DNA from 2 places in the Lysinibacillus sp. FSL W8-0992 genome. Region 2 is predicted to be linked to the other one. Evidence: predicted binding sites of a transcription regulator. Region 2 holds the regulator's gene; the other holds the start of a gene.
What was found. Region 2 encodes LexA, which represses DNA repair genes until DNA is damaged. Its sites were predicted from a motif close to CGAACATATGTTCG; they were not measured.

Region 1 (15,248 bases), 660 kb from region 2:
CGCTTCAAGTAATGCATTTACAGCGGAGAAGCGGTCGATGAAATCTACGAAGCTATTAGAACCTAGTAGCACATCTAAATAGCTAACTGAGCCCCCAGCTTGAATTGCACGTGCACGATCTTGTAATAATAAATCACGCTCTTCAATTTTGCGAAGAAGCTCTTCAATTGTACCTTCTAATTCTTTTATCTCTGCATTTGTAGATTGAATTTCTGCCAATACATTTTTAATACTACTATTTGTAGTTTCGATTTCAGCGTTTAACGCTTGAATTTGATCTAGTAATTTTTGTTGCTTTTCTTCATTTGCACTAATTGCATTTTCTTTATTGCTAATAGAAGAATTTAATTGATTTTTCTTTGTTTCTACTTGTTTTTTCTCTTCTTTTAAATCCGTTAAACTAGTTGCATACGCTGTTGGAGTTTGGATAATAAGAAGTAGTGCCGTTGTTGCTGCAAATGCTTTAATTGTGTTTTTTGCCTTACTTTTCATTTATTGAACTCCCTTCGTCTATTTAATTCCATTTTTCTGACTATGTACGCCGTCATAAACGGCTTTTTATTGCGCTACATCTCTGACTAAATATATAAATTACGCCTCGGCATTATTGCGTCAAGTTTTTTTCGAGCCTGATCAATAGGCTCCTTATAATATCTGTGACATTCACCGTGGACTTTAACTTGAGTCAGACGGGGGTGAAATCCACAAAGAATCCCGTGTATCCCCCGCTTTTATAAATAAGAACTTTTGCTGAAACAAGTTAAACTTTTAAAAATTTACGTACAGACATGAAGCTTCCCCAAATACCAATAAGCACACCAATAAGCAATAGTAGACCACTTACTTGATAAACAAGTGGTGAGAAGCTAAGAAGCTGAACAAGCTCACCTTGTAAACGAGGTGCAATAATTCTATATACATTGTGATAAAGTGTTGCGATAACCGCAATCGGGACGATAGAACCTAATATCCCCAGCCACATACCTTCTAAAAGAAATGGAATACGCACAAACGAATTTGTTGCACCTACTAGTTTCATAATTTCGATTTCATCGCGTCGTGCGATTATCGTAATACGAATCGTATTAGAAATTAAGAAAATAGCTGTGAATAATAACCCTAAAATCAGCACAAGACCTACATTACGACTAATATTTAAGAAGTTGAAAAGTTTTTCTACCTTACCTTCACCGTACTTCACATCGTATGTATATTCATACTTATTAATTGTCTTTGCAACCGTGGCAGTTTGCTGTGGATCTGTTGCCTTCACATAAATAACATTTCGTAACGGGTTACTTTGCTCAAAAAGCTTAAAGTCATCCCCAAAATCTTTCACTAACTTTGTCAATTCGTCTTCCTTTGTGGAATAAGTAAATTCCGCAACATCAGGCAATTTTTCTATTTTTGCTAGCAATGCTTTTTCAGCAGCTTCATCTGCTGTTTCATCGATTAACACTTTTATTTCAACATCGTTCTCTAAATCTGATGCTACTTTATTTAAGTTCATCATAATTAGCGAGAATACACCTACTAATATCAAAGTCACTGTAACCGCGCTGACAGAAGCAATTGTCATCCAACTATTACGACCAAGTGATTTTATACTCTCTCGAAAGTGTCGTTTTACCGTATTAAATTTCATAGCCGTAGTCACCTCCGTGCTCATCACGGACAATCATACCGCCTTCAATCGCTATAACTCGACGACGAATGGTATTCACAATTTCGCGGTTGTGGGTTGCCATTACAATTGTCGTTCCCCGTGCATTAATTTCTTCAAACAAATTCATAATCTCCCAAGATGTCTCAGGGTCTAGATTCCCTGTTGGTTCATCTGCAATTACTACTTTTGGTACGTTCACAATAGAACGAGCAATAGAAACACGTTGCTGTTCTCCACCAGAAAGTTCGTTCGGGAACATTCTTGCCTTATGCTTTAATCCAACAAGATCTAAAACTTCCATAACTCGACGTCGGATTTCAACTGGTTCCTCTTCAATTACCTCTAACGCAAATGCTACGTTTTCATAGACATTTAATCTTGGAAGTAATTTGAAATCTTGGAAAACTACACCGAGTTGACGGCGCAAGAAAGGTACTTTTTTATTTTTTAAATCACCTAAATTAATACCATTAACAGTAATTTCACCTGAAGTTGCTTTTTCCTCACGGTACATTAACTTGATAAATGTCGATTTACCTGCACCACTTGGACCAACAACATAGACAAATTCACCTTGTTTTATATTAACCGAAATGCCATTTGTCGCAACTACACCATTCGGATACTTCTTTGTCACATTTTTCATTTCTATCATGTTTTTTAAACCACCTAAACCTCTTATATGTAAGATGTATTCTTTTTCTATTATATCACTCAATCTATGTTTTTTTATTACAGTTTTATTTCATTCGTTGGCATTAAATTCTATTTATTTAATGTTTTTTGGAATATTTTTTTAAAAACCACCAAATGACAACAAATAAAAACAGGAATCGATGGAAGGTTATAGTGATTCCTGTTTCTTATTAGTAAATATTGAATATAAAAAAGCATTCAAGCTATATAGCCTAGCCGAATGCTCTATAATTTTACATTTGTTGCTCGTCAGTAGTTGTATAACGAATTAAAACTGCTCCTGTTTTCGACTCGCCTTCGATAAATAAGCGATTCGCATTTTCCACTTCTTTATCAAAACGAACTACTTTAGTTAAGAATTGATCCTGTGTTTCAATTTTCGACGTATCTTGAATACCTACATCCACTTTGCCGAAGTTTGTGACAATTTTTCCGCTTAAAGACATTGTTCGAGGTACATATATTTCTACAGCTCCAGCAACTGTATGTGCTTTAATTTTTGATGAATTACTAGAGCATGTTGTCACAACAACATGTCCATTTATAGATTTTGCTTCTACTTCATCTAAAGCCCCATCTAAATAAACACGACCATTCAATGTTTCTGCTTCTAGATCTTTACCACGTACATCAGTTAGTTCGATCGAGCCATTCGATGAATCCACTTCTGCCTTCGTAAATACTAGCTTAGAGCCCTTAATCGCACCATTAAGTGTTTTAAGTTTTAATTGATCTAGCTCGATATCTTGCAAGGCAACACTACCGTTCATTAAACGGACTGACAATTTATCTAACTTTTCCTTTGGCACAAGTAATTGTACATTCACCTGCACAAGCTTAAGCTGACTTAAAATTCTAAGTGAGCCTTCCTCGTTCTTCACAACAAATTGTTCCAAGAAATGATTACGTGTTTCTTCCTCGTTATCATTAAGTAGCGGTGCCTTTACTTTACAAATGACTTGGAAGTTATCACCTTCACACGTTTCTAATGAAAAATTGCCGTTCGGTAATTCAACAATGACATTTTCTACATTCTCTGCCGCTAGTTCTTCTGTATGTGTAAACTCAAATTTATCTCCAAATGGCGAAGAAACATCGAATTCTTTTACTTTTTTAACTGCCGTATTCATCATATCCATAAAGATTGAACCGATTTGCGATAAATCTTTACGAAAATCATGCATTTCCTCTTGGAAATTTTTAGTGAAGTCTGCATCTTTTTTCTTTTGTTCTTCTTTAAACTCTGGATCTTTAAAGATAGATTCCTTCTCTGTTGAGGATTGCTGACCCATATTCGACACATCGTTACTACTTTGAGTGGACTTGCTAGGTTGCTCTAATGCTTCTAATAATGTAATCGCCTCTTGCGCTGAAATTGTACCTTTTTCCACAAGTTCTAAAATTCGTTGACGTTCATTTTGCATAATCATATAGCCTCCCACAGATTGTTATATCTATTTATACGTATCCCTATGTGAAAAGTTTCACTGAAAAAATGAAAAAGTATTTACTATCACAGATGATGAATTACTGCATTGTCGCTATTAGGTGCATTTTTGATATGAGAAAATAAAAAATCTGCAAGATTTCCTGAGGGAGAAAAAGCCTTATGCATGATGCCACAAAAGCTAACGAGCATGCGGGGTCTTAAGTCTTACCCTCGGAAAAAAGCAGATTTTTACAATAAAATACTTTGTAATAAATTATTTAGATGCTTCTACCAAAGCAGCTTCCATACGCATTCTATCACGTGTTAATATCGGTTTTAAATATTTACCTGTATAAGAGCCCGTTACTTCCACTACTTCTTCTGGCGTACCTGTAGCAACAATTGTACCACCTTTGTCGCCACCCTCTGGCCCCAAGTCAATAATGTAATCCGCTGTTTTAATAACATCCAAATTATGCTCAATGACAAGTACTGAGTCACCATTTTCAACAAGGCGTTGCAACACAATGAGTAAGCGTGCAATATCATCTGCATGTAAGCCAGTTGTCGGCTCATCTAAAATGTAAAATGACTTACCTGTTGAGCGGCGATGTAATTCAGAAGCCAATTTAACACGCTGTGCCTCACCACCTGATAGGGTAGTCGCAGGTTGTCCTAATTTCATATAACCTAACCCTACATCAACAATCGTTTGTAATTTACGTTGAATTTTAGGAATGTTTTCAAAGAACACCACAGCATTTTCAATTGTCATATCTAAAATATCCGCAATACTTTTATCTTTATATTTCACTTCAAGTGTTTCGCGATTATAACGTTTACCATGACAAACTTCACACGGCACATAAACATCTGGCAGGAAATGCATTTCAATTTTAATAATACCGTCGCCACGACAAGCTTCACAACGACCACCTTTAACATTAAAGCTAAACCGCCCTTTTTTATAGCCGCGTACTTTTGCCTCATTTGTTGTTGCAAAAACATCGCGAATATCATCAAATACTCCTGTATATGTTGCCGGATTTGAGCGTGGCGTTCTGCCGATTGGTGATTGATCAATATCAATAACTTTTTCTAACTCATCCAATCCTGTTACTTCTTTATGTGCACCTGGCTTCACCTTTGAACGGTTGAGCTTTTGCGCTAAAGATTTATATAAAATCTCATTGATGAGAGTTGATTTACCAGAGCCAGAAACACCTGTCACCGCTACAAATAGACCTAATGGTACGTCTACTTTGACGTTTTGTAGGTTATTTTCTTTTGCACCTAAAATAGATAGTTTACGACCATCTGGTTTACGACGCTCAATTGGTAGCGGTATGAATTTCTTGCCGCTTAAATATTGTCCTGTTAATGACTTAGGATTATCCATTACTTCCTGTGGTGTACCTGCTGCAACAATTTGTCCACCATGTACTCCAGCACCTGGTCCAACATCAATAAGATAATCCGCTGCTAGCATTGTATCTTCATCATGCTCTACTACAATTAACGTATTTCCGATATCACGCATATTTTGTAGCGTACTAATGAGACGGTCATTATCTCGCTGATGTAGGCCGATAGATGGCTCATCCAAAATATAGAGCACTCCTGTTAAACGAGAGCCAATTTGTGTTGCCAGACGGATACGCTGAGCCTCCCCGCCTGAAAGTGTTCCCGCAGCACGATTTAATGTTAAATAATCTAATCCTACATTGACTAAGAAGCCGAGACGTTCTTCTATTTCACGCAATACGAGTTTTGCGATTTGCATATCCTTTTCAGATAAATCGAGCTCTTTGAAAAACGTATCTGCATCCTGAATCGAATACTCTGTTACTTGTCCAATATGCTGATCTGCAACTTTCACAGCTAATGTTTCGGGCTTTAGTCGGTAGCCTTTACAAGATGGGCAAGCTTGCTGAGCCATATATTTCTCCATTTGTTCTCGTACATAATCGGAAGTTGTTTCCTTAAAACGACGCTCTACATTACGAACGACACCTTCGAATTCAATCATCTGATCTCGCACATTGCCAAATTCATTTTCATAATGGAAGTGAATTTTATCTTTACCTGAGCCAAATAAAACCTTATCCATCTTTTCTTTAGGTAAATCTTTGACAGGTAAATCCATTGGAATATCGTAATGGTCGCATACAGCCTTTAATAGCTGTGGATAATATTGAGAGCTAGTAGGCTCCCATGGTGCAATAGCGTGCTCTAATAATGAACGATCCCAATCTGGCACGATAAGCTCAAGATCAACCTCTTGTGTCGTTCCTAAACCGTCACAGCTTGTGCACGCCCCAAATGGACTGTTAAAAGAAAACATCCTAGGCTCTAACTCTCCAATTGAAAATCCACATAATGGGCAGGCATGATGTTCGCTAAATAATAATTCTTCATGTTCCATTACATCGACAAGCACACGTCCCTCTGCTAATCGAAGGGCTGTTTCTAACGAATCACTAAGACGAGCTGCAATTCCTTCTTTTACAACTACACGATCGACAACAACTTCTATCGAATGTTTTTTATTTTTATCTAGATCAATAGCATCGTCTAAATCGCGTAATTCTCCATCAATTCGTACACGGACAAAGCCTTGCTTTTTCAAATCCTCAAGTAATTTTACATGTGTCCCTTTACGCCCTGAAATCATTGGTGCAAGTAATTGCATTTTCGTACGCTCTGGATAGACGAGCAGACGATCGACCATTTGCTCAATCGTTTGAGACGTAATCTCAATACCGTGATTTGGACAAATGGGCTTGCCGATACGGGCAAATAGTAAACGCAAATAATCATAGATTTCCGTAACTGTTCCGACTGTTGAGCGTGGATTTCGGCTCGTCGTTTTTTGGTCGATTGAAATAGCAGGCGATAGCCCCTCTATTGCATCTACATCCGGTTTATCCATTTGGCCAAGAAATTGGCGCGCATATGCCGATAATGATTCGACATAGCGACGTTGTCCTTCAGCGTAAATCGTATCAAACGCTAATGACGATTTCCCAGATCCAGATAAACCTGTTAACACGACTAATTGATCACGTGGAATTGTGACATTTATATTTTTTAAATTATGTGCTCGTGCGCCTTGCACGACAATTTCTGTATTTTTCACAAGCCAATCACCCTTCTGCTTTCAATTCAAATATTGTATCGCGAAGCTCAGCTGCACGTTCGAAGTCAAGTGCTTTTGCCGCTTCCTTCATCTCAACTTCAAGAGTAGCAAGTAATTTCTCTCTTTCTGCTTTCGTCAATTTTTTGCCTTTCGTTGCCTTTGTTACATAAGACTCCTCTTCCTCTGCCACCTGTGTCGCACGAATAACATCCGGAATCTTTTTGACAATCGTTTTCGGTGTAATACCATGTTCCTCGTTGTAAGCCATTTGAATTGTACGGCGGCGTTTTGTTTCCTCAATTGCCTTTTTCATAGAATCTGTCATATTATCCGCGTACATAATGACATGCCCATTTGCATTACGTGCCGCACGGCCAATTGTTTGAATAAGAGAACGCTCCGAACGTAAAAAGCCTTCCTTATCTGCATCTAAAATCGCTACTAGTGATACTTCAGGAATATCCAAGCCTTCACGCAATAAGTTAATGCCGATAAGTACATCATATGTACCTTTACGAAGTTCGCGAATAATCTCAATACGTTCTAATGTCTTAATCTCTGAATGTAAGTATTCCACTTTTAAGCCCATTTCCTTCAAATATGCAGATAAATCTTCTGACATTTTTTTCGTCAATGTTGTTACGAGTACACGCTCATTTCGCGCAATACGATCATGAATTTCATCAATTAAATTATCAATTTGCCCTTCAATTGGACGAACTTCAATTAACGGATCTAGTAATCCTGTTGGACGTATAATTTGTTCTACCATTTCTGGAGTATGTTCAATTTCATATGGACCAGGCGTTGCTGATACATAAATTGCTTGATGAATATGTCGTTCAAATTCCTCAAAACGCAATGGACGATTGTCTAGTGCAGAAGGTAAACGGAAACCATGCTCTACTAGTACCCCTTTGCGCGCTTGGTCCCCATTATACATACCTCTTACTTGTGGTAATGTCACATGGCTTTCGTCGACGACGAGTAGAAAGTCCTCTGGGAAGTAATCAAGTAACGTATATGGTGTTGCCCCAGCTTCACGTAATGTTAAATGGCGTGAATAGTTTTCAATACCTGAGCAAAAGCCCATTTCACGCATCATTTCCAAATCATAGCGTGTACGCTGCTCTAAGCGCTGTGCCTCCAATAGCTTATCTTCTGCTCTCAATAGCTCAAGGCGTTGTTCTAATTCTTGTTCAATATTGTCAATTGCTTTAAGCATTTTTTCTTCACGTGTAACGAAGTGGGATGCTGGGAAAATTGCTACATGGTCTCGATCTGCCAATATTTCTCCAGTTAAAGCATCTACCTCTCGAATTCGGTCAATCTCATCTCCGAAAAATTCAATACGGACGCAATGTTCATCACGAGATGCTGGGAAAATTTCCACAACGTCTCCTCGCACACGGAACGTCCCACGTGTAAAACTAATATCATTGCGTTCATATTGCACGTCGACTAATTTTCGAAGTAATTGATTGCGCTCAATTTCCATCCCTGTGCGAATTGATACAACTAATTCTCGATATTCTTCCGGAGAACCTAAACCGTATATACAGGATACGGACGCAATAATAATGACATCATCACGTTCGAAAAGTGAAGAAGTGGCTGAGTGACGGAGTTTATCAATCTCATCATTAATGCTTGAATCTTTTTCGATATACGTATCTGTTTGCGGAACATACGCTTCCGGTTGAAAGTAGTCATAATAACTTACAAAGTATTCAACCGCATTATTTGGGAAGAACTCTTTGAACTCACTATATAATTGACCCGCAAGTGTTTTATTGTGGGCCATAATCAGTGTTGGTTTTTTTACTTGCTGAATGACATTGGAAATCGTAAAAGTTTTGCCCGTCCCTGTTGCACCAAGTAATGTTTGATGTCGTTTCCCTTCACGTACACCCTCCACTAATTCTGCAATCGCCTGTGGCTGATCACCATTAGGCTGATAAGGCGCCTGTAAATCAAATGTTTGCACGCATGTCCCCGTCCTTTCCTTCCAATTTGTACATTTATTTTAGCATAGCAGTATTAAAATATCGAACATTTAACGAACGAATGTTTGTTATTTTTCTTCATTTTCAATTTCGGTACGTGTATGTTGATGTAGCATTTGAAGTTTCTCTTAGATGTAACACTCTTTCAGAAACAACAAACTTCTATCCTTTATACCTATGATTAGATATATACCCTTTCTTTAATCATAGAATTCTAGAAAAATAAAAGATTTTACAATTTTTCATTAAACATAATAGTGCTGATAACATCTATTTGTAGATAAACAAAAAAATCCGCTCTCCTGTAATTGGAGAGCGGTCTTATCATATTATTCACTTGCTACTTTGTGTAAAGCCTCTAGTTCAGTTGCGTATAAGTGAAAAGCTTTTTTATCTCGTTCATCGAGTGTTCTATCTATCAGAACCATTAGCTTTTCTTCACGATGCATACGCTGGATATGATTTAAAAATAAATCTAAATAAATCTCGTTCAATAATTTCTCTGCCTCATCAACTTTTTTTGACTGACCTACGGCTTTTAGAAAATCTGTGTACGAATAATATTTATCCAACGATCTCACCTCGATCCTTTTCTAAATTATAAGAAAATTTAGATTAAAATGCAACGCTAAACAAATAAAAATCATCTATTATTTATTAGAATTATAGCGGAATTTCGAGCAAATTCCTTAGGGAAAAGCATCAATTATCTATATAATTTCGGTTTATATCTATATTTTCAGAATGCATTTTTGTCATTTACACTACAAATAATCACTATTAAAAGGAGGCTTTTACATATGTCATCAAATTATGTGAATGGTTATTTAATGTCTTTTAATACTTATTTATTGGAACCGATTCAGCATGAATCTAAAATTTTTACTCGAGTTATTGACAAGCATAATGAGCTTATTGTGACACGCAAACCTTTGCATGTTTTACGCAAATCTTGCATCTCATTAGGCACGACTTATGAAGCTGCAAAACATTCTGCAAAACGTTTTTTTGGTAATCAACATAAGCTCCCTATAGTCGTCGCATATGATTATGGCTTTCCTTGCATTTTTTTACCGACCTATTCGCCAAACTCTATACACAATATTTGGATTGGGCTCCATGCAATTTCCAATATTTCGCCGAGTAGTGAAGGATGTATTATCACATTGAAAAATGATATGGAAATTGAGCTGCCGATTAAATATGCTTCGATTAGTAAACAATTTGTTAATGCTTCTATGCTTTATAAACATTATATGGGTGAGCGTAAACAACTTAGCCACGATGCTCCGTACCATCCACCATTTTAATGAGAAGGTTTACTATTACTATTACTATTACTATTAAGGTGAGTAGGGTGAGTCCTTACATCGTTATTGCATTGGATATTCTAAAGCGTAAAAACCCACTTCGCTTTCCGCGGGCACACACGTAAGCCGCAACCGTCGCTGTCGCGCCGTTTGTTACGTCTTACGCTCTGTGCGTTCCCGCAGGAGTCTACGTGGGTTTTTACTTGGAAATTCATATATAAATGTTCTACTAGCAGTGCCTAGTAGGATATTGCATAGCTGGAGTTCCTGTGCCTTTCTATGCATTGTACTTCTAAAGCGTAAAAACCCACTTCGCTTTCCGCGGGCATACACGTAAGCCGTAACCGTCGCTGTCGCGCCGTTTGTTACGTCTTACGCTCTGTGCGTTCCCGCAGGAGTCTACGTGGGTTTTTACTTAGGAAATATATATTAATGTTCTACTAGCAGTGCCTAGTAGGATATTGCATAGCTGGAGTTCCTGTGCCATTCTATGCATTGTAATTCTAAAGCGTAAATTCCCCTTCGCTTTCCGCGGGCATACACGTAAGCCGTAACCGTCGCTGTCGCGCCGTTTGTTACGTCTTACGCTCTGTGCGTTCCCGCAGGAGTCTACGTGGGTTTTACTTGGAAATTCATATATAAATGTTCTACTAGCAGTGCCTAGGAGGATATTGCATAGCTGGAGTTCCTGTGCCTTTCTATGCATTGTAATTCTAAAGTGTAAAAACCCACTTCGCTTTTCGCGGGCACACACGTAAGCCGTAACCCTCGCTAACGCGCGGTTTGTTGCGTCTTACGTTCTGTGCATTCCCGCAGAAGTCTACGTAGGTTTTTACTTGGTTAACCTACTAGCAGTGTTATGAAAATTCAGAATTGTTTGAGTGACTGGCACTTAAAATGAGAAAACCTCAGAAGCGTAACGCCTCTGAGGTCTTCATTGATTATCCAATTTTAGAACGTAAATATGCATTGATAAATGGATCTAAATCTCCGTCCATTACTGCGCCTACATTCCCTGTTTCTTCACTTGTACGGTGATCCTTAACCATAGAGTATGGATGGAATACGTATGAGCGTATTTGAGAGCCCCAGCCAATTTCCTTTTGCTCACCGCGAATTTCATCAAGTTGTGCTTGCTGCTTATCAATTTCTAATTGATATAATTTCCCTTTTAACATCGTCATTGCTTTTTCACGGTTTTTAATTTGTGAACGCTCTGCCTGACATTGAACGACAGTACCAGTTGGAATATGCGTAATACGAACAGCTGAATCCGTTGTATTAATATGCTGACCACCAGCGCCTGTTGCACGGTACGTATCAATTTTTAAATCCTCTGTGCGAATGTCTACTTCAATATTGTCATCAAATTCAGGCATGACATCACATGAAACGAATGATGTATGACGACGACCAGAAGAGTCGAACGGTGAAATACGTACTAAACGGTGTACACCCTTTTCAGCCTGTAAATAACCGTAAGCATTATGTCCTTTAATAGATAAAGTTACGGATTTAATACCCGCTTCATCACCTGGAAGATAATCGACTGTTTCTACTTTAAATCCACGTTTTTCAGCCCAACGTGTATACATACGAAGTAACATAGAACCCCAGTCTTGAGACTCTGTACCACCAGCACCAGGATGAAGCTCTAAAATGGCATTGTTCTGATCATATGGACCACTTAATAGTAATTGCAATTCAAAATCGCCCATTTTTTGTTGGAACTCTGCTAGCTCGTTGCCTAGCTCCTCCTGTAATTCTTCATCAGGCTCTTCACGTAATAACTCTAATGTCATATCTAAGTTTTCATGTGTATCTACTAGCTCTTTATATTCATTAACAATTGCCTTCAAGCCATTACCTTCATTAATGACTACCTGTGCTCCTTGCTGATCGTCCCAGAAGCCTGGTTCTAGCATCATTTCATCTAATTCTTGAATACGTGCCTCTTTGTTTTCTAAGTCAAAGAGACCTCCTGAAGTCCGCCAATTTTTTGGCTGTAGTATCTAACGCGTTACGCACATCTGCTAATTCAATCATTGCTAAATCCTCCGAACATATTTAATGGATATTACATGTAAAATCCGTATTATTCTATTATAGCGTTTTTAAAGCGGAAAACATACTTTTTTCAATATGCCCTGTCCATGAGACATAAAAAATAGTAGTCCCAAGCGCTTAGCTTATACTACTATCTTTTATGATCAAAAATATATTATTCACTAATTAAGCTTTCCGAGTAAACTTTTACGAGCTTCGGCGTGAATTTTTTGATCACAATGCTCGCATGTCAATCGTCTATTCCGATTCACTTTATAAAGCTGATATTTCCTAGTTCCTTCTAAAAGCTTAAATTGTCTTTTACAGCAAATACAAATCGTTTCATAATAAATCATCAAAGACTACACCCCTCTGTATTTATTAATTGTATTTTAAAGAAAATAAAATTCTTAAAAGCACTCAATGGATATTCCGTTACATCTGTACAGAAATAACTTTCACTAGCATTCATCCTTTTTCGTTTCATCCTCTACCTTAGAACGAATCGCCATTCGTTGAAATACTTTGACTCGATCAAACTGCACTAGTAAATGTTTTGTACGTTTTTCAAGCTTGTATTTTAATAAAAAAGCCCTCTGAATACGATATTCAAAAGCTTTCGGACTAACATCCACAATAATTTCTTGACCGTTCATAAACACAACCTTCGTTTGCTTTTTACTAACAGCAATATAGTCGTCTATATGATGGACAGCAAACCAAATACATTCTGGATGTAACGGTGACTTACTTGGAAACCACAAAATATTAAACCGTTCATGGACAACTATGGGATTTTTATTGAGCTTACCTAAAATCATCTTTGATCCATCAAAGGCTCCTCGTAAGCTCGAACCAAAATAGCGGAGATTAAAATCCATTAGTCTCGTAGGAGATAATTTTGAAATATATTGATAGTCCCTTTCAATTACTCTTGTACATAAATTTCCAAAGGCATCATACTCAGGCATATACAACATTGTTTCACTACTCATAATGTCTTCACAATTATAATGCAATGATTACTCCTCCTTTAAATCATATTTATCATGTGAATTAAAAAGGAATGTACATGTTTATGGGTATACTTATGTACTTCCTCGAGCACGTCTGCTAAAACTACATTACTCGAGAATTTAGTCCGACTAACGCATAAATTCACCTCCCCTTTTGTCAAAGAAAGTAAATTCATATGAAAGTGTCTTACTATTTATTTAAATAATCTGCTATACTCATTACTTTCATTGAACTAAATACCTATTGTTACAATTATTGTATACTTTCAATTATCTATTGTCTATTAATTCAGATTTTAGAGCCCGTTTCTTTCTAAGCAAAAAAAGACCAACTCAACTTCTCGTTGAATTGATCTTTTCCCTATTTTATTGACCTGCACCGTGACAGTTTTTAAATTTCTTTCCACTACCGCATGGACATAAATCATTACGTCCAATATTTTCAGCTTTACGAACAGGTTGTTTTTTCGGTGCAGGAGAACCATCTTCTTTCGGATTCACAGCCTGACCTTTTGCAACCTCTTCACGTTCTAAGTTACTGCGAATTTCTGCTTTCATCGCATATTTCGCTACATCCTCACGAATTGAAGCGACCATATCCTCAAACATCGCAAAACCTTCTTGTTGATATTCACGTAGAGGATCATTTTGACCATACGCACGTAAATGGATCCCTTGTCGTAATTGATCCATTGCGTCAATATGATCAATCCACTTCGTATCAATTGAACGTAATAAAATAACCTTCTCAAACTCACGCATACGCTCTGGTGTAAGCTCTTCTTCTTTTTCATCATAGCGTTGGTGTACAGCGTCGGAAATAGTCGCATTAATTTCTTCGGCAGATTTACCTTGGAAGTCCGCCACTTTTAATGTGCCCTCTTCTAATAGGTTAGCTGCGACAAAGTCCTCAATCGCTTTTAAGTTCCAATCTTTCGGCTGGTCATCTTGTGTGTATAGTCCGACAATATTATCGATTGTTTCCTGAATCATCGACTCTACAAGCTCACGCATATTTTCCGTTTCTAAAACGTCATAACGCTCTTTGTAAATAATCTCACGTTGCTGACGTAAAACATCATCATATTGTAATAAACGTTTACGTGCATCGAAGTTATTCCCTTCAACACGTTTTTGCGCTGATTCTACCGCTCTTGATACAACTTTCGATTGTAATGGTTGAGAGTCATCCATTCCAAGACGCATCATCATAGACTTCATATTGTCAGAGCCAAATCGACGCATTAATTCATCTTCAAGTGACAGGTAGAATTGCGTAACCCCTGGATTCCCTTGACGTCCTGAACGACCACGTAGCTGATTATCGATACGACGTGATTCATGACGCTCCGTACCAATTACCGCTAAACCACCAATTTCTAATACACCTTCACCAGGTTTAATATCGGTACCACGACCAGCCATATTTGTTGCAATCGTAACGGCACCTTTTGAACCTGCATTCGCGATAATTTCTGCTTCACGCTCATGGTTTTTCGCATTCAGTACATTATGAGGAATTTTATGTTTATCAAGTAATTGTGAAATAATTTCAGATGTTTCAATTGCAACTGTACCAACAAGTACTGGTTGACCAGCCTTATGACGCTCAGCAATATCAGCCGCTACTGCTTTATATTTTCCTTCCATAGAAGCAAAAATTAAATCTGGGCGGTCATCACGTGCAATTGGCTTATTCGTTGGAATCGCAATAACACTCATGTTGTAAATATTACGGAACTCTTCTTCTTCTGTTTTCGCTGTACCTGTCATACCCGCAAGCTTTTGGTACATACGGAAATAGTTTTGGAACGTAATTGTTGCCATCGTCATTGATTCGTTTTGAATCTCAACGCCCTCTTTAGCTTCAATTGCTTGATGGAGACCATCAGAATAACGGCGTCCCTTCATTAAACGACCAGTAAAGCCGTCAACGATAA
Region 2 (15,248 bases):
CATAGATCGTGCGCTAGCAAAAGGTGATGGCTCCTCAATTGGAGGCGTTTTAGTAAAAAATTTAGAAGAGGATGCAATAGAGGTAGCTTTGCAAGAAGCTATTCGTGTTTGGCAAGATACGCCAATTACTGTTGAAGGTGCAGGTGTAACAACATCACTCGATCCAAAATTGTTAGTATTTGACGTCGCAAGTTCGGTGGCTGAATATCGCAATTTAACGGGTAAGCCTTGGTTTGCCTTTTGGGAGGGAAAACGAACAGTTCATATTCCTTTACAAGTCATAGGGGACGAGCAGCTGACAAAGCAGCTTGAATCTATGGGGGTATGGGAGGCAGAAACAACTTTAAATGAAGTTATAGCGCAAGCATCTTATTTAAATAATCATAGCATTGAAGCAATCGTTGCAGATACGACTTCTATGGAAGCAGAGCGATTAGCATTATCAATCGAGCAAATACCGACAAATGCAAAAGGTGTTTTAGCACTAGTAAATACGTTAAATGACTACATTATCGCTCCGAATGAGCCGTTCTCCTTGTTAAGCGTTATAGGAGAAAAGGCAGAGGAAGCCAATAGTGAAGGGTTAAATTTTGTAGCTTCTTTAATTTATCATACGGTACTGCAAACAGAATTTGAGATTTTAGAGCGCCATGCACAAGACAAAAAGATTGAGTATTTACAACAAGGTTTGGATGCAGCAGTCAATCGTGCATTAAATAAAGATTTGCAATTTATCAATGATGCCAACCAACCGAGTAAGTTAAAACTAATGATTGAAAACGATTCATTAAAAGTAGAATTATTAGCTCAAAACAAAGAAAAAGAAATTACCGTTCGTGTAAGTAAAGATAAAATCGTACAGCCGCGAATCATTACTCGCTATTCAAAAGATTTAGCCATTGGACAAGAAGAGATTATACAAAATGGACAAGAAGGTGTGCGAGTAGAAGTGTATCGATCGATAATGGAAAACGGTAGTTCTAGAGAAGAATTGGTGAGCCGTGATTACTACGCACCAATCAATAGAATTGTCGTTCAATCTTCAAGACAGCCTGCAGTAAGTGATGGTACAGGAGATACTTCAAATGATGCGGATTTACAGGTTGATTTAGATGGGGACGGATTAGCGGATTCGCCAGAACAACCTTCTAAAAATCCATCTACCAATAGTAACACTTCGAATACAAGTGGATCTTCAAATACAACATCGTCGAATGATCCGGAAATTGTTTATGGTTACTACGATAAAGGCGGTAATTTTGTACAAACAAGTCCGTAATGAGAGGAGCATATGCAAATGGCTGTAAGAACTGGGCGTAAGCGTTTAGGGGATTTACTTGTTGAATCGGGAGTTATTACGAATGAGCAGCTAGAGTATGCTCTTACGACGAAAACAAAGGAAGAAAAGTTAGGCGATTTTCTAATTAAAGAAAATATCTTAACAGAGCAACAATTAATTGAGGTGCTGGAGTTTCAATTAGGCATCCCACATATTCATTTAAATCAATACTCAATAAGCCCGGATTTACTTCAACTCGTTCCTGCGGAGCTAGCAAAACGTGCAAATATTATTCCGATTCGACGTGAGAAAAACAAGCTATTTATCGCGATGGCAGACCCGATGGATTATTTCGCAATCGAAGAAGTCCGCATGGCGACAGGCTGTCAAATCGAAACAAGTATAGCCGCAAAAGATGATTTATATCGAACACTTACGAAATATTATGATTTACAGGAATCAATGGAAGCGGCATTGCAAGATATTGGGGCAACTGCTGGAGAAACACAAGTAGAAATCGAACGTGAAGATTCACCGATTGTGCGACTCGTCAATCAAATTATTGCGAACGGTGTTGCGCAACGTGCGAGTGATATTCACTTTGACCCACAAGAAACGGATTTACGGGTTCGATATCGTGTAGACGGTGTGCTGAAAACTGAACGGTCTTTGCCTAAGCACATGCAAAGTATTGTACTTGCTCGTATTAAAATTATGGGCAACTTAAATATTACAGAAAATCGTATTCCACAAGATGGACGTATTAAAACAAATGTCAATTTCAAGCCAGTGGATATTCGACTTTCTACGCTACCAACTGTTTATGGAGAAAAAGTTGTCATGCGTATTTTGGATTTAAGCAATGTAGCGAATGCGATAGATCAGCTTGGCTTTACAGAGCGCAATGAAGCATTTTTCCGTAAAATGATTGCGCACCCGAATGGCATTATGCTCATTACTGGCCCTACTGGTTCAGGTAAGTCCTCTACATTGTACGCGGCTTTAAGTAACTTGAACGAAGAGGGCGTCAATATTATTACAGTAGAAGATCCTGTGGAATATCAGCTCGATGGCATTAACCAAATTCAAGTGAAAGAAGAAGTTGGTTTAACATTTGCAACTGGATTACGTTCTATTTTGCGACAAGACCCAGATATAGTAATGATTGGGGAAATAAGAGATTTAGAAACTGCGCAAATTGCTGTGCGTGCCTCCTTAACAGGGCATCTAGTGTTAAGTACATTGCATACAAATAGTGCGGTGGAATCTATTTCTCGTTTGCAGGACATGGGGGTAGAGCCGTTTTTACTATCTTCTTCATTAGTAGGTATTATGGCACAACGCTTAGTGCGTAAAGTATGTCGAGATTGTGGAGAAACCTATGCATTTACGAATCACGAACTAGAAATCATGCAGAAAAACGGCATTGAAGGGGTAACACATGGCAGACGTGGAAGGGGCTGTCCTTCATGCAATCAAACGGGGTATCGAGGGCGTATGGCCATCCATGAAATTTTACCAATCGATCGGACGATTAAAGATTTGATTTTAAATCGTAGTGGAGATAGTGCTATTCGCGACTATATGAAACAAGAAGGCTATTACACGTTACTAGTAGATGGATTGTTAAAAGTTGTTGAAGGACAAACGACTACTTCAGAAGTATTACGTGTAGCAAATGTAGACTAGGATGTGAACCGTATGATGACAACATCGAGAAATATAGAAGAGCTTTTAACACGTTCATTTGAGGAAAAGGCTTCAGACTTACATTTAACAAAGGGGATTCCTCCTGTATATCGCATCCATGGTCAGTTGGAGCATTACGGGACTGAACCGCTTACTTCAGAAGAATTACAAACGATGGTGAAAGCTATTTTACCTGACCATAAACTCCAAGAATTTCATGATAAAGGTGAAACGGATTTTAACTATTCATTGCCCGGGAAATGTCGCTTTCGTGTAAACGCCTATCATCAGCGAAATGAAATGACAATCGCGGCACGTTTAATTGAAGCAAAAATTCCGTCGATTGAATCGTTAAATATGCCTCAGGTGTTGTATCAGCTAGCTGAAAAACCACAAGGACTTATTTTAGTAACAGGTCCAACAGGTTCTGGGAAATCGACGACACTAGCTGCGATGATTGACTATATTAATGAAACGAAAGCAAAGCATATTATTACACTTGAAGACCCAATTGAGTATTTACATACACATAAAAAGTCGGTCATCAATCAACGAGAAGTAGGTGTGGATACACAAAGCTTTGCCAATGGTTTACGTGCTGCGCTACGTCAGGACCCTGACATGATATTAGTCGGTGAGATGCGTGACTATGAAACGATTTCAACAGCCATTACAGCCGCTGAAACAGGTCACTTAGTAATGGCGACATTGCATACAAGTAGTGCACCAACGACGATTGATCGTATTATTGATGTTTTTCCACCACATCAGCAAGGTCAAATTCGTGTGCAGTTAGCGAATGTATTAGTAGGGATTATTTCACAGCGTTTATTTATTCGAAAAGATGCAAAGGGGCGTATTGCAGCAACGGAAATATTAGTACAGGCACCGTCCATTGCTAACTTAATCCGCAATGAAAAGGTACACCAAATCCCAAGTGTAATGCAGACAAGCCGTGCGCTCGGTATGCACACATTGGAGTCATCCATGCAGCAGTTAATTGCAATGGGGAAAATTTCGTTGGAGGATGCAAGACCATATATGAATGCGGGTGAGTATCAGTGACCGTTTTTCGCTACAGCGGACGTACTAAAACTGGTACACACAAAAAAGGAATTATTGATGCAGTCAATAAAAAGGCAGCACTCGAAAAATTACGCACGCAAGGCATTAATGCGCGAGAACTGGAAGAGTCGAAAAGTCTTTTGCATAAAGAATTAAATCTCGGCGGTAAAGTGAAGCATCAAGATTTCGTTATTTACTGCCGTCAATATGCAACGCTCATCCGTGCTGGGGTGTCAATCGTTGAAGCAACACATATTTTAGGTGTGCAAACGAAAAGTAAGCCACTTAAAAAGGCTTTGGAGCAAGTAGAAGAGGACATCCGTAGCGGTACTTCATTTTCAGATGCAGCGGCAAAGCATCCAAAAGTTTTTCCAGTGATGTTCGTTAATATGATGCGTTCTGGAGAGGCGACAGGTAATGTGGATGACACTTTAGAGCGACTAGCTGGTACGTTAGAAAAGCAATTTAAAATAAAGAAAAAAGTGCAATCAGCATTAACTTATCCAGCTATTTTATCGGTGCTAACAATCGCAGTAGGGATGTTTTTAATGATTTTTATCGTCCCAACATTTATGGCAACTTTTGAGGACATGGATTTAGAAATGCCACTATTAACGGTTATTGTTGTCAGCGTGTCAGATTGGTTAGTTAAATTTTGGTATATAGTGATTGGCATGTTCTTGTTAGCAGTCATCCTGTTTAGGTATTTTTATAACCATAATCAGCTCTTTCATTACAATGTAAATTATGTGTTATTACGAATCCCTGTATTTGGCGTTTTAATGCAAAAAAATGTCATTGCTCGGATGACAAGAACATTATCCTCCTTGTTTAGTAGTGCAGTGCCAATATTACATGCACTCACGATTGTTGAAAAAGTTGTAGGCAATCCAGTTGTAGGAAAGGTTGTTTTAGAGGCACGCGAAAATCTTGAAAAGGGTGGCACATTATCAGAGCCATTAGAAAAAAGCTGGCTATTTCCACCTTTAGTAACGCAAATGACATCGATCGGCGAAACAACAGGTTCGCTCGATTATATGTTAGAAAAAATAGCCGATTTCTATGAGGACGAAGTCGATCGCTCGGTCGATACATTAAAATCGTTAATCGAACCATTAATGATACTCGTTTTAGCAGGAGTTGTCGGCGTTATCGTAGCAGCAATCTTCCTACCGATGTTCGCACTCTATGAAAGTATGTAAACAATTGATGATTTAAAGGAGGTGATGTAGACAATAACTAGCGTCGTTACGGGTGTACGTGTTTTCGCACTAATTATAAAAACATTATTAAAGGAGGAACACATCATGTTCAAAAAATTACTGAACAAAAAACTATTAAAAAACCAAAAAGGTTTAACACTTATCGAGTTACTAGCTGTAATCGTGATTTTAGCAATTATTGCTGCCATTGCCATTCCTGCGATTGGGAATATTATTGAAAATTCGCGCTATAATGCTGCTAAAGCAGACGCTCTTAATGTAATTAATGCGGCTAATATTTATTTCACCGATGAAGGATCCAAAGATGGCGCTTCAGTTACTATTAAAAAGCTATTAGAAGATAATTACTTAGAAAATGCTGGTGTATTTGTATCAGATACAGCTTCAAAAGTTGATATGGTATCGGGTGGTAATAAGATAACTGGAACAGTAAAATACTCAGGAGATAAGACAGTAACATTTACCGGAGCAACTATAGCTGGGATTAATGAAGATAAGCAAAAGGGGAGTAAAGACCTAACTGCAATAATAAAATAATATTTAATCTTTATAGAACATCTAACAACCCTAGTTAGATGTTCAAGTAAAGAATTAAATAATAAATATATATTTTATACTACTCAAAAGGAGGCATCTTTTCACATGTTTAAAAAGAAAAAGAATTCGCATGTGTCGATTGAAATAAAGGATTATGTTTTGCGTGCGCTTGTGGCAAAAGGTGCTGATCCATCGCAGTGGAAGGGCTATGAGTTGCCATTGGCGCAAGGAATAGTCGAAGGTTCAATAATCAATGATGAAATCGTATTGTTTGATATGATGAAAAATCATGTTGCTAAATGGGCAGGCAAGAAGCAAAATGCTCGTATTTTTGTACCAGATACATCCGTGTTGCTAAAGAGCTTTGAGCATCCGCATGATGTTGAATCAAAAGAGTTAAAAAGCTACGCTGAAATGGAGCTTGGGCAAACGATTCATTTACCATTTCATGAGCCACTTATAGATGTTTATGATCCAACACCGAATGATGGACAAGCGATGTTATTTGCGGCTCCATCAGAAGAAGTAAATAAAACAATCGGGATGTTGCTCGATGCTTCGCTAGAACCGCAAGCTGCCGATATTCGAGCGTTATGTAATATTCGTCTATTAGAGCATATGCAATTACTAGAATTAGACAGAACATATTTAATAGCAGATTGGTCTATAAACGAATTGTCGATTAGTATTTATTCGTACGGTCAACTAGAGTTTTTACGCTATCAATCGTTTGAAACAAACTTAGCAAAATGGCAACCAAAAGAGCAGGAGGAGTTTAATTACTCTTTCCATTTAATAGATGATCAAGATAATTATCAATTGACACTAACGGATCAAATTCTTGAAATTGATCGTATTATGAACTTTTTTAAATTCTCGTTACATAAAGGTGAGAAAAGTGTAGATGATATTTTCCTTTTAGGTGATAATCCTTTATTGCCTACGATTACTGAGTTTCTAAGTAATAATTTCACGACGCCCATTACGGTGTTAAATGATGCTATGGTACAAAAATTATTCCCTCAATTTTCTGAGAAGTTTGCGAGTCTAATAGGGCTGGCTTTGAAGGAGGTACACTGATGGTACCTGAAATTAACCTCTTACCGAATTTAGAAAAACAGAAATCAGCACCAATACTCTTATATATATTCATTATTGTACTCGTTGGTATCGTTTTAGCATTCATGATAATCCAATACTTCCAGGCAAGAGGCGAGATTACGAAATTAAATGCACAGGAAATAGAGTTGACGTCCCAGCAAGAGCAGCTACAAATAGAATTAGATGGTATACGAAATATGAATGCAGGGTCACTTGAGCAATCGGTTCAATTTGTCAATCATGTAGCTTACCCTGTGACACCATTAATAGATGAGACGCAAGCATTATTGCCAGAGCAGACGTATTTACGGAATTATAAATTTGGTGAAACAACTATAGAAATTACCGCTGATTTTGAAACGATGTCAGCTATTTCAAACTATCTTGATCAATTAAACGTAAGCCCTTATTTCACTGATATTCAAGTTGGAACAATTGAAAATTTTGAGTTATCGATTGGGGAGCAGAGCGAAGTAAATTTGAAGGATAAATATCAAGAATTACCACGTTATTCGGTAACCATTACGTTGGCAATTGATTTTATTTATTTGGCTGGAGGTAGAGAATCATGACAAGCAGCAAAAACTCAGCGATTCTTCTGCTTACCGCATTAGTCGCAGCATTGTTATTTGCACTCTATTACTACTTATTAACCCCTAAATTGGAAGAGGTAGAAGCGAAGGAACGAGACGTTAGTGCACTTCAACAAGAAATTGCATCAATTCAAGAGCAAATTACTGCATTAGATACGGTACAGCAATCACATGGTGTAAGTATGCTATCTTTGCGAAAAAAAGTGCCTCAAACACGTGCCATTGAAGGCGTTATTCGAAATATCGAAGAAATAGAAGCAGTCACAGGAACTCGGGTTGAAGCTGTAGAATTTAATAATTATGATTCACTCGTGATGGACTCTTCGATTATTGACCCAAACTCGCCAGCAAATGAGGAGCAAGCGGTCACAGCACAACAACCTACTGAAAATAGCGAGCAAGCAGATAGTGAAGAAGGGGATAATGCATTACCAACGTCTACTATTGCTAAAGAATCATTACCAGTAGAATTGAAATTAGTGACGTTTAGTATTGATGTTGTTGCTATAGATACGAAGGCAATGCTTGAATTTTTAAAGGAAATTGAAAAAATTGAACGTGTGATGAAAATCGACACATTAGATATTACATTAACTGGGGAAGAGGCCGTATTCGAGGAGGATGCAGATTCATCCATTAAAGCTACCATTCAGGTAACAACCTTCTATTATGAGGGAGAACAATGATGTAAAGGCGCGCATACTCCAAAGTATGGGCGCTATGTTAGTTTAGGAGGCAATAAAAATGGAAATGGCTTATACAATACTAGTATTTGTATTTGGACTAGTTTTTGGATCGTTTTTTAATGTTGTAGGCTTACGTGTGCCGCTAAAGGAGTCAATTGTTAAGCCGCCTTCTCATTGTACGAGCTGTCAAAGACAATTAACAGCAATTGATTTAGTGCCCGTTTTATCCTATATTTTTTTAGCAGGTAAATGTCGTAGCTGTGGACAAAAAATTTCGTGGATTTATCCACTAATGGAGTTGTTAACAGGCGTATTATTCGCCTTTTCATATTGGCAATTGGGCTTTAGCGAAGAGTTTATCGTAGCGATACTATTGATTTCATTATTAGTAATCCTTGTCGTATCGGACTTTGCATATATGCTTATTCCTGATAAAGTGCTTTTGTTTTTTTTACCGTTATTAGCTATTGGACGTATGCTATCGCCATTAACGCCTTGGTGGGATAGTATCGTAGGTGCCGTCGTTGGCTTTGGCATATTATATTGTATCGCTGTTGTATCACGTGGTGGTATGGGCGGTGGCGATATTAAATTATTCTTTTTACTTGGACTTGTACTTGGTACAATAAATACATTATTGACATTATTTGTAGCGGCGGTAATTGGTATGATTGTCGGGATAATCGTGCTCAAAGTACGGCAACAAGGTCGAAAAACGCCGATTCCTTTTGGACCATCCATTGCTTTAGCTGCAATTATCGTGTATTTCTATGGGGATGTCATCATTGATTGGTATGTAGGATTATGGTAAGGGGGTATATGGATGAAACCGATTATTGGTATTACAGCATTTGCGGAAGACGATTTATCGTCAAGATTGAATGTAGCCTATAGTAAAAGTGTCATTGAGGCTGGTGGCATTCCACTTATTATTCCACTAGGGGTAGAGGAAGATGTAGCACAAATTTTATCGTTGACGGACGGTTTATTATTATCTGGTGGTCATGATGTGCATCCATTTGAATTTGGAGCGGAGCCTCTACCGAAGCTAGGACAAATACATCCAGAACGAGATAAGGTGGAACTTGCCTTAATTCATGCGGCTTTTACAAGGAAAATGCCAATTTTGGGGATTTGCCGTGGCATGCAAATACTTAATGTTGCGTTAGGTGGAACTTTATACCAAGATATTGATAGCGAATATCATAGTAGTAAGCTGTTAAAGCATACTCAACAAGCAGCTCGGGGTGTTGCTACACATTATGTACAAATTACGCCAGATACGTTGTTAAAATCAATTATCGAGGAAGAAAAAATTGCTGTGAATTCATTTCACCATCAAGCTGTAAATGTATTAGCAGAGAAGCTAATCGTTGCAGCGAAATCGAGTGATGGTCTAGTTGAAGCGTTCGTGCACGAAGACTATCCGTTTTGTTTAGCAGTGCAGTGGCACCCAGAAGAACAAGCAGTTGTAGGGGATTTAGCTGCACAGAAGCTTTTTACAGCCTTTACTGAGGAGAGCTTAAAATATAAAAGAGAAGCATGAGTGCTTCTCTTTTTTGTTTGCTAAGTATGAGAATGCATTAGTGTACACGGCGATATAAGCCGACTACTTGTCCTAAAATTGAAACTTGGTCTACAATAATCGGTTCCATTGTAGCGTTTTCTGGCTGTAAGCGGAAATGATTTTTTTCTTTGAAGAAGCGTTTAACTGTTGCTTCATCTTCTTCTGTCATTGCAACGACAATATCACCGTTATCTGCTGTTGCTTTTTGCTTCACGATGACTAAATCGCCATCAAAAATACCCGCCTCAATCATCGATTCACCCATGATTTCTAACATAAATAGTTGATCTTCACTTGTACCGTAAATATCAGGTAATGGGAAATATTCGTCGATATTTTCGATGGCAGTAATCGGTGATCCAGCTGTTACCTTACCAACAAGCGGTACATGGATGACGCTTTGCTTTTGAATTGAATCTTCTGGCTCTAAAATTTCAATGGCACGTGGCTTAGTAGGGTCTCGTCGAATAAAGCCTTTTTGCTCTAAACGAGCTAAATGTCCATGAACCGTTGAGCTTGATGCAAGTCCAACTGCTTCCCCAATCTCACGTACAGATGGCGGATACCCTTTTGCACGTACTTCTTCTTTGATAAACGCTAGTATATCCTCTTGTCTTTTCGAAACTTTTTTCATGATTGCTCACCTCTTTTTTTATATCATTCTTCTTACTATCTTCTTACTAGATAGTATAGCAGAATGCGAACACTTATGCAAACATAGGTTCGAAAAGTGTTTGACAAAAACGTCTGTTCGCTTTATCATAAGAACATACATTCCGAACAAACATTCTTAAAAGGGGATATGATGAATGAATTGGTTTAAAAAAAATACACATATTTCAATTTTATTAGGCGCATTTTTACTATTTGCAGGTTATCTTGTTATAACTGATCCTGGAGACATTACTTACACTGAAATTTATATCGAACATGGCGATAGCTTATGGTCGTTAGCTGAGCAATACCGTGGTAAAATGGGTATGGACGACTGGATAAAACTTGTGAAAGCCGAGAACGAATTACATAGCGTAAAAATAGTTGCTGGAAAATCACTCGTTATACCAGTAGTGGGTGACAATCAGACACCCACCAATTCAATTGAAATTGCGAGAAGTGAAAGATGATGAATAAACAAAGAACGGCTGTAATTTACTGCCGTGTGAGCACCGAAAAAGAGACACAAAGTTCTTCATTGGAGCGTCAACAAGAAGAATTACTTCGTTATGCTAAGGAACAAAACTACGATGTGAAAAATGTTTTTTTGGATAAGCATAGTGGTTATGATGTTGAGCGCGAAGGATTACTTGAAATGCTCGATTATATTAAAGAAAAAGAGATACACGCATTATTTGTGCAAGATGAAACGCGTTTAGGGCGTGGTAATGCACGAATGGCTGTACTTCATTTATTGCAAAAAACGGAAACAGATGTTTTTTCCATGCGTGATGCAGGGCCTGTACAATTGAATGAGATGGATACGATGTTGCTCGAAATTTTAGCTATTGTTGAGGAATATCAACGTAAAATCCATAATGCGAAAATTCGTCGTGGTATGCGCCGTGCAGTAGAAAATGGCTATCGTCCTGAACATAACCTTTCCAATCGTGGTAATCCAAATGGTCAGGAGCGTAAGGAAGTGCCTATAGAAGAAATTGTGAAGCTACGAAATCGGGGCTTTACCTATGAGGAAATTGCTACGACACTAAGAGGTCTTGGCTTCGATGTAAGTAAGGCAACCGTACATAGGCGTTATCAAGAACATCAAGAAAGGTTAGCGGGCAATTAATTTGCCCTGCTAATCTTTTTTCATGTTTAAAAACACTCCTGATTGGAAAATAAACTGTCCAAGTAGGTAGGAGGGCAAGATTAATTTCATATTATAGCTACCCATTCTTCCTGCAAAATAGCGTAATAGTATTCATCCCACCAACCGTCACCATACGGAATGCATTTTTTAAAAAATCCTTCACGTTGCATACCGATTTTTTCCATCACTCGGTAGGAGGCAATATTTTCAGGCTGGCATGTAGCGATAATTCTATGAAGCTTCATTTTCGTAAACCCGTAATCCAATAGGGCGTGCGCTGCTTCTGAAGCATAACCTTGACGATAATATGCAGGATTCAACACCCATCCAATTTCATATGTATGTTCGCCAAAGTAGGGATGGAAAACTAGATGACCAATGACTTGTTGCTGATCATGTAAAACAATAGCAAAATGTTGTGCTTGCTCACCGCTATTATCTGTTATAAATTTTTGTACCTGTTCTACAGTTAAAACACCTTCTGGCATATAGTGCATCACCGATTTATCAGACATATAACTATAAACAGCTTGCAAATCTTGTGCTTCAAATTTTCGGATATGTAATCGTTGTGTTGTGATGTTCACCTTATTTCCTCCAATAAAGTATAAATTTTTTCCTTGTATAATTAGTTATACACGACTAACATCTGGAAGTCATGTAAATTATGGCTAAGAAGTGTTTTTAAGGGTTGGTATAACTGCATTTTAAGGGAAACCATGCTATACTTTGCATACTGAAGTGATAAAGGTATTGAAAGGTGTGTAACAATGTTATCAAAAGAAAAAATTAATCGAATTAATGAATTAGCAGCAAAAGCAAAAGCGGGCAACTTAACAGAGGAAGAAGCGAAAGAGCGTACTTCTCTTCGCAAAGAATATTTAGATACATTTAGAGCGTCAATGCGCGATACGATTGAAAATGTTAAAGTTGTCGATGAAGAAGGTAATGACGTTACACCTGAGAAGGTAAAACAAGCGAAAAAAAATAAATTTTTAAATTAATATGTCACATTTAATCCACTACTAGAACATTTGGATTTTCTATTGTTATAGCTGGATAATATTCATCATTCAATTCTTACATTTTAAATGGCAAGTTACAAAATGATGATAAAGTATGACATAAATCTCAAATAGTATAACAAAAGCATTGTTTTCTAGGACAATGTTGACTAAACTGTAGTAGAACAATATATAGGACGAGAAAGGATGTCACAACATAATGACTCAACATGCGGATCAACTAGCGATTAATGCTATCCGAACATTGTCAATTGATGCAATTGAAAAAGCAAATTCAGGTCACCCAGGCTTACCGATGGGGGCAGCGCCAATGGCTTATACGCTTTGGACAAAACAACTTCGCCACAATCCGGCTAATCCAAAGTGGTATAACCGCGATCGTTTCGTACTTTCAGCAGGTCACGGCTCTATGCTTTTATATAGCCTACTTCACCTTGGAGGTTACGGCCTTCCAATGGAAGAAATTCAAAACTTCCGTCAATGGGATTCATTAACTCCAGGACATCCAGAATACGGTCATACTGTTGGAGTAGAGGCAACTACAGGTCCTCTTGGACAAGGTATTGCCATGTCAGTTGGTATGGCAATGGCAGAGAGTCATTTAGCTGCTACTTATAATAAACCAGGACATGATATTGTCGATCACTATACATTTGCGCTTTGCGGCGATGGCGATTTAATGGAAGGTGTTGCAGCTGAAGCGATTTCATTAGCTGGTCACTTAAAACTTGAAAAATTAATCGTATTATACGATTCAAACGATATTTCATTAGATGGTGATTTAGAAAAATCATTCTCTGAAAACGTACAAAAACGCTTTGAGTCATATGGCTGGAACTATTTAAAAGTTGCTGATGGCACAGAAGTAGAAGCTGTTAACAAAGCAATCGAGGAAGCTAAAAAATCTACTGGCAAGCCAACACTTATTGAAGTGAAAACAGTAATTGGTTTCGGTTCTCCAAACAAGTCAGGTAAATCTGATTCTCACGGTGCTCCACTAGGTACTGATGAGGTTGTATTAACAAAAGCAGCATACGAATGGGCGCACGAACCATTCCAAATTCCTGCTGAAGTATATGATACGTTCAATGCAGCTGCTGAAGTGCAAGGTGCACAATCAGAAGCGGCTTGGAATACGAAATTTGAAGCATACAAAGCGGAGTTTCCTGAATTAGCAACTCAATTCGAAAATGCTATGAATGGTAAGTTACCAGAAGATTTTGCAGCAGAATTGCCAGTATATGAAGCAGGTAAATCTGTAGCAACACGTTCTTCTTCAGGTGATGCAATCAATGCGATTGCGAAGAAAACTCCATCATTCTTCGGTGGTTCAGCTGACCTTGCAGGCTCAAACAAAACGACGATGAAAGGCGCAGGCGATTTCTCAGCAGACGATTATGCTGGTCGCAATATTTGGTTCGGTGTGCGTGAATTTGCAATGGGCGCAGCAATGAACGGTATGGCTCTTCACGGTGGTCTAAACGTCTTTGGTGGTACATTCTTCGTATTCTCAGATTACGTACGTCCAGCTGTTCGTCTTTCTGCATTAATGGGTCTTCCTGTAACATATGTATTCACACATGACTCAATCGCTGTAGGGGAAGATGGCCCAACACATGAACCTATCGAACATTTAGCTTCATTACGTGCAATGCCAAATCTTTCTGTTGTACGTCCAGCAGATGCAAATGAATCTGCAGTTGCATGGGAGCTTGCTGTATCTTCTGAAAACACACCAACTGTATTAGTATTATCTCGTCAAAACTTACCAGTGCTTGACGCGTCAATTGAAACAGTTCGCGAAGGTGTTACAAAAGGTGCTTACACTGTATCACCTGCTTCTAAAGAAGTAGCAGATGCAATTATAATTGCAACAGGTTCTGAAGTTTCACTTGCTATCGAAGCACAAAAAGCTTTAAAAGCTGATGGTATGGATGTAGCAGTTGTGTCAATGCCGTCAATGGATCGCTTCGAAAAACAAGATGCAGCATATAAAGAATCAGTTCTTCCAAAAGCTGTGACTAAACGTCTTGCAATCGAAATGGGTGCATCATTCGGTTGGCATAAATACACTGGCTTTGAAGGAGACGTTCTTGCTATCGACAAGTTCGGCGCTTCTGCACCAGGTGAATTAGTAATGGAAAAATACGGTTTCACAGTAGAAAATGTTGTAGCGAAAGTAAAAGCGCTATAAGATTTGGCTATAATACAAAATACCGCAACGCTCTAATTGAGCGCTGCGGTATTTTTTTGAGTAATTTATGAGGAATCGCCGATATAAGGGCATGAATCGCCGATAGCACGAGGGAAATCGCCGATAGAACGTGGCGAATCGCCGATAGCACGAGAGGAATCGCCGATAAAACATGGCGAATCGCCGATAAAACTCAGAGAATCGCCGATAAAACTCAGAGAATCGCCACTAAAACAGCACAAATCGCCGGTAATCTCGTGACACTCATAATATTATTTGGCCAAACCATTTTGAAAGGCGTAGACGACGGCTTGTGTACGATCTTGGACGTCTAATTTGGCTAAAATATTGCTGACATGGGTTTTCACAGTTTTTAATGCGATGTATAAGTCGTCGGCAATTTCTTGATTTGCTTTGCCCTTTGCCATTAATAGAAGCACTTCCATTTCCCGGTCAGTTAATTGTTCATACAGTGGTGTGTT

Region 1: the regulator LexA is predicted to act here: its motif matches at 8,991-9,004, upstream of uvrB (excinuclease ABC subunit UvrB).

Annotation. Positions count from the first base shown of each region.
Region 1 is NZ_JBBOZQ010000001.1:4,577,702-4,592,949, forward strand. Features, by position in the region: gene NSQ74_RS22755 (murein hydrolase activator EnvC family protein) at 1-492, opposite strand, end outside; gene ftsX (permease-like cell division protein FtsX) at 761-1,645, opposite strand; gene ftsE (cell division ATP-binding protein FtsE) at 1,635-2,321, opposite strand; gene NSQ74_RS22770 (DUF4097 family beta strand repeat-containing protein) at 2,596-3,786, opposite strand; gene uvrA (excinuclease ABC subunit UvrA) at 4,066-6,930, opposite strand; gene uvrB (excinuclease ABC subunit UvrB) at 6,938-8,917, opposite strand; gene NSQ74_RS22785 (IDEAL domain-containing protein) at 9,266-9,508, opposite strand; gene NSQ74_RS22790 (competence protein ComK) at 9,737-10,246, shown strand; one part of gene prfB (peptide chain release factor 2) at 11,188-12,216, opposite strand; one part of gene prfB (peptide chain release factor 2) at 12,218-12,292, opposite strand; gene NSQ74_RS22800 (competence protein ComK) at 12,754-13,311, opposite strand; gene secA (preprotein translocase subunit SecA) at 13,675-15,248, opposite strand, start outside.
Region 2 is NZ_JBBOZQ010000001.1:3,916,796-3,932,043, reverse strand. Features, by position in the region: gene NSQ74_RS19765 (VanW family protein) at 1-1,279, shown strand, start outside; gene NSQ74_RS19760 (GspE/PulE family protein) at 1,298-2,968, shown strand; gene NSQ74_RS19755 (type IV pilus twitching motility protein PilT) at 2,984-4,033, shown strand; gene NSQ74_RS19750 (type II secretion system F family protein) at 4,030-5,235, shown strand; gene NSQ74_RS19745 (prepilin-type N-terminal cleavage/methylation domain-containing protein) at 5,341-5,793, shown strand; gene pilM (type IV pilus biogenesis protein PilM) at 5,899-6,873, shown strand; gene NSQ74_RS19735 (PilN domain-containing protein) at 6,873-7,466, shown strand; gene NSQ74_RS19730 (potassium transporter) at 7,463-8,173, shown strand; gene NSQ74_RS19725 (prepilin peptidase) at 8,232-8,984, shown strand; gene NSQ74_RS19720 (gamma-glutamyl-gamma-aminobutyrate hydrolase family protein) at 8,997-9,719, shown strand; gene lexA (transcriptional repressor LexA) at 9,757-10,374, opposite strand; gene yneA (cell division suppressor protein YneA) at 10,550-10,864, shown strand; gene NSQ74_RS19705 (YneB family resolvase-like protein) at 10,861-11,526, shown strand; gene NSQ74_RS19700 (GNAT family N-acetyltransferase) at 11,613-12,134, opposite strand; gene NSQ74_RS19695 (DUF896 domain-containing protein) at 12,318-12,551, shown strand; gene tkt (transketolase) at 12,772-14,766, shown strand; gene NSQ74_RS19685 (response regulator transcription factor) at 15,039-15,248, opposite strand, start outside.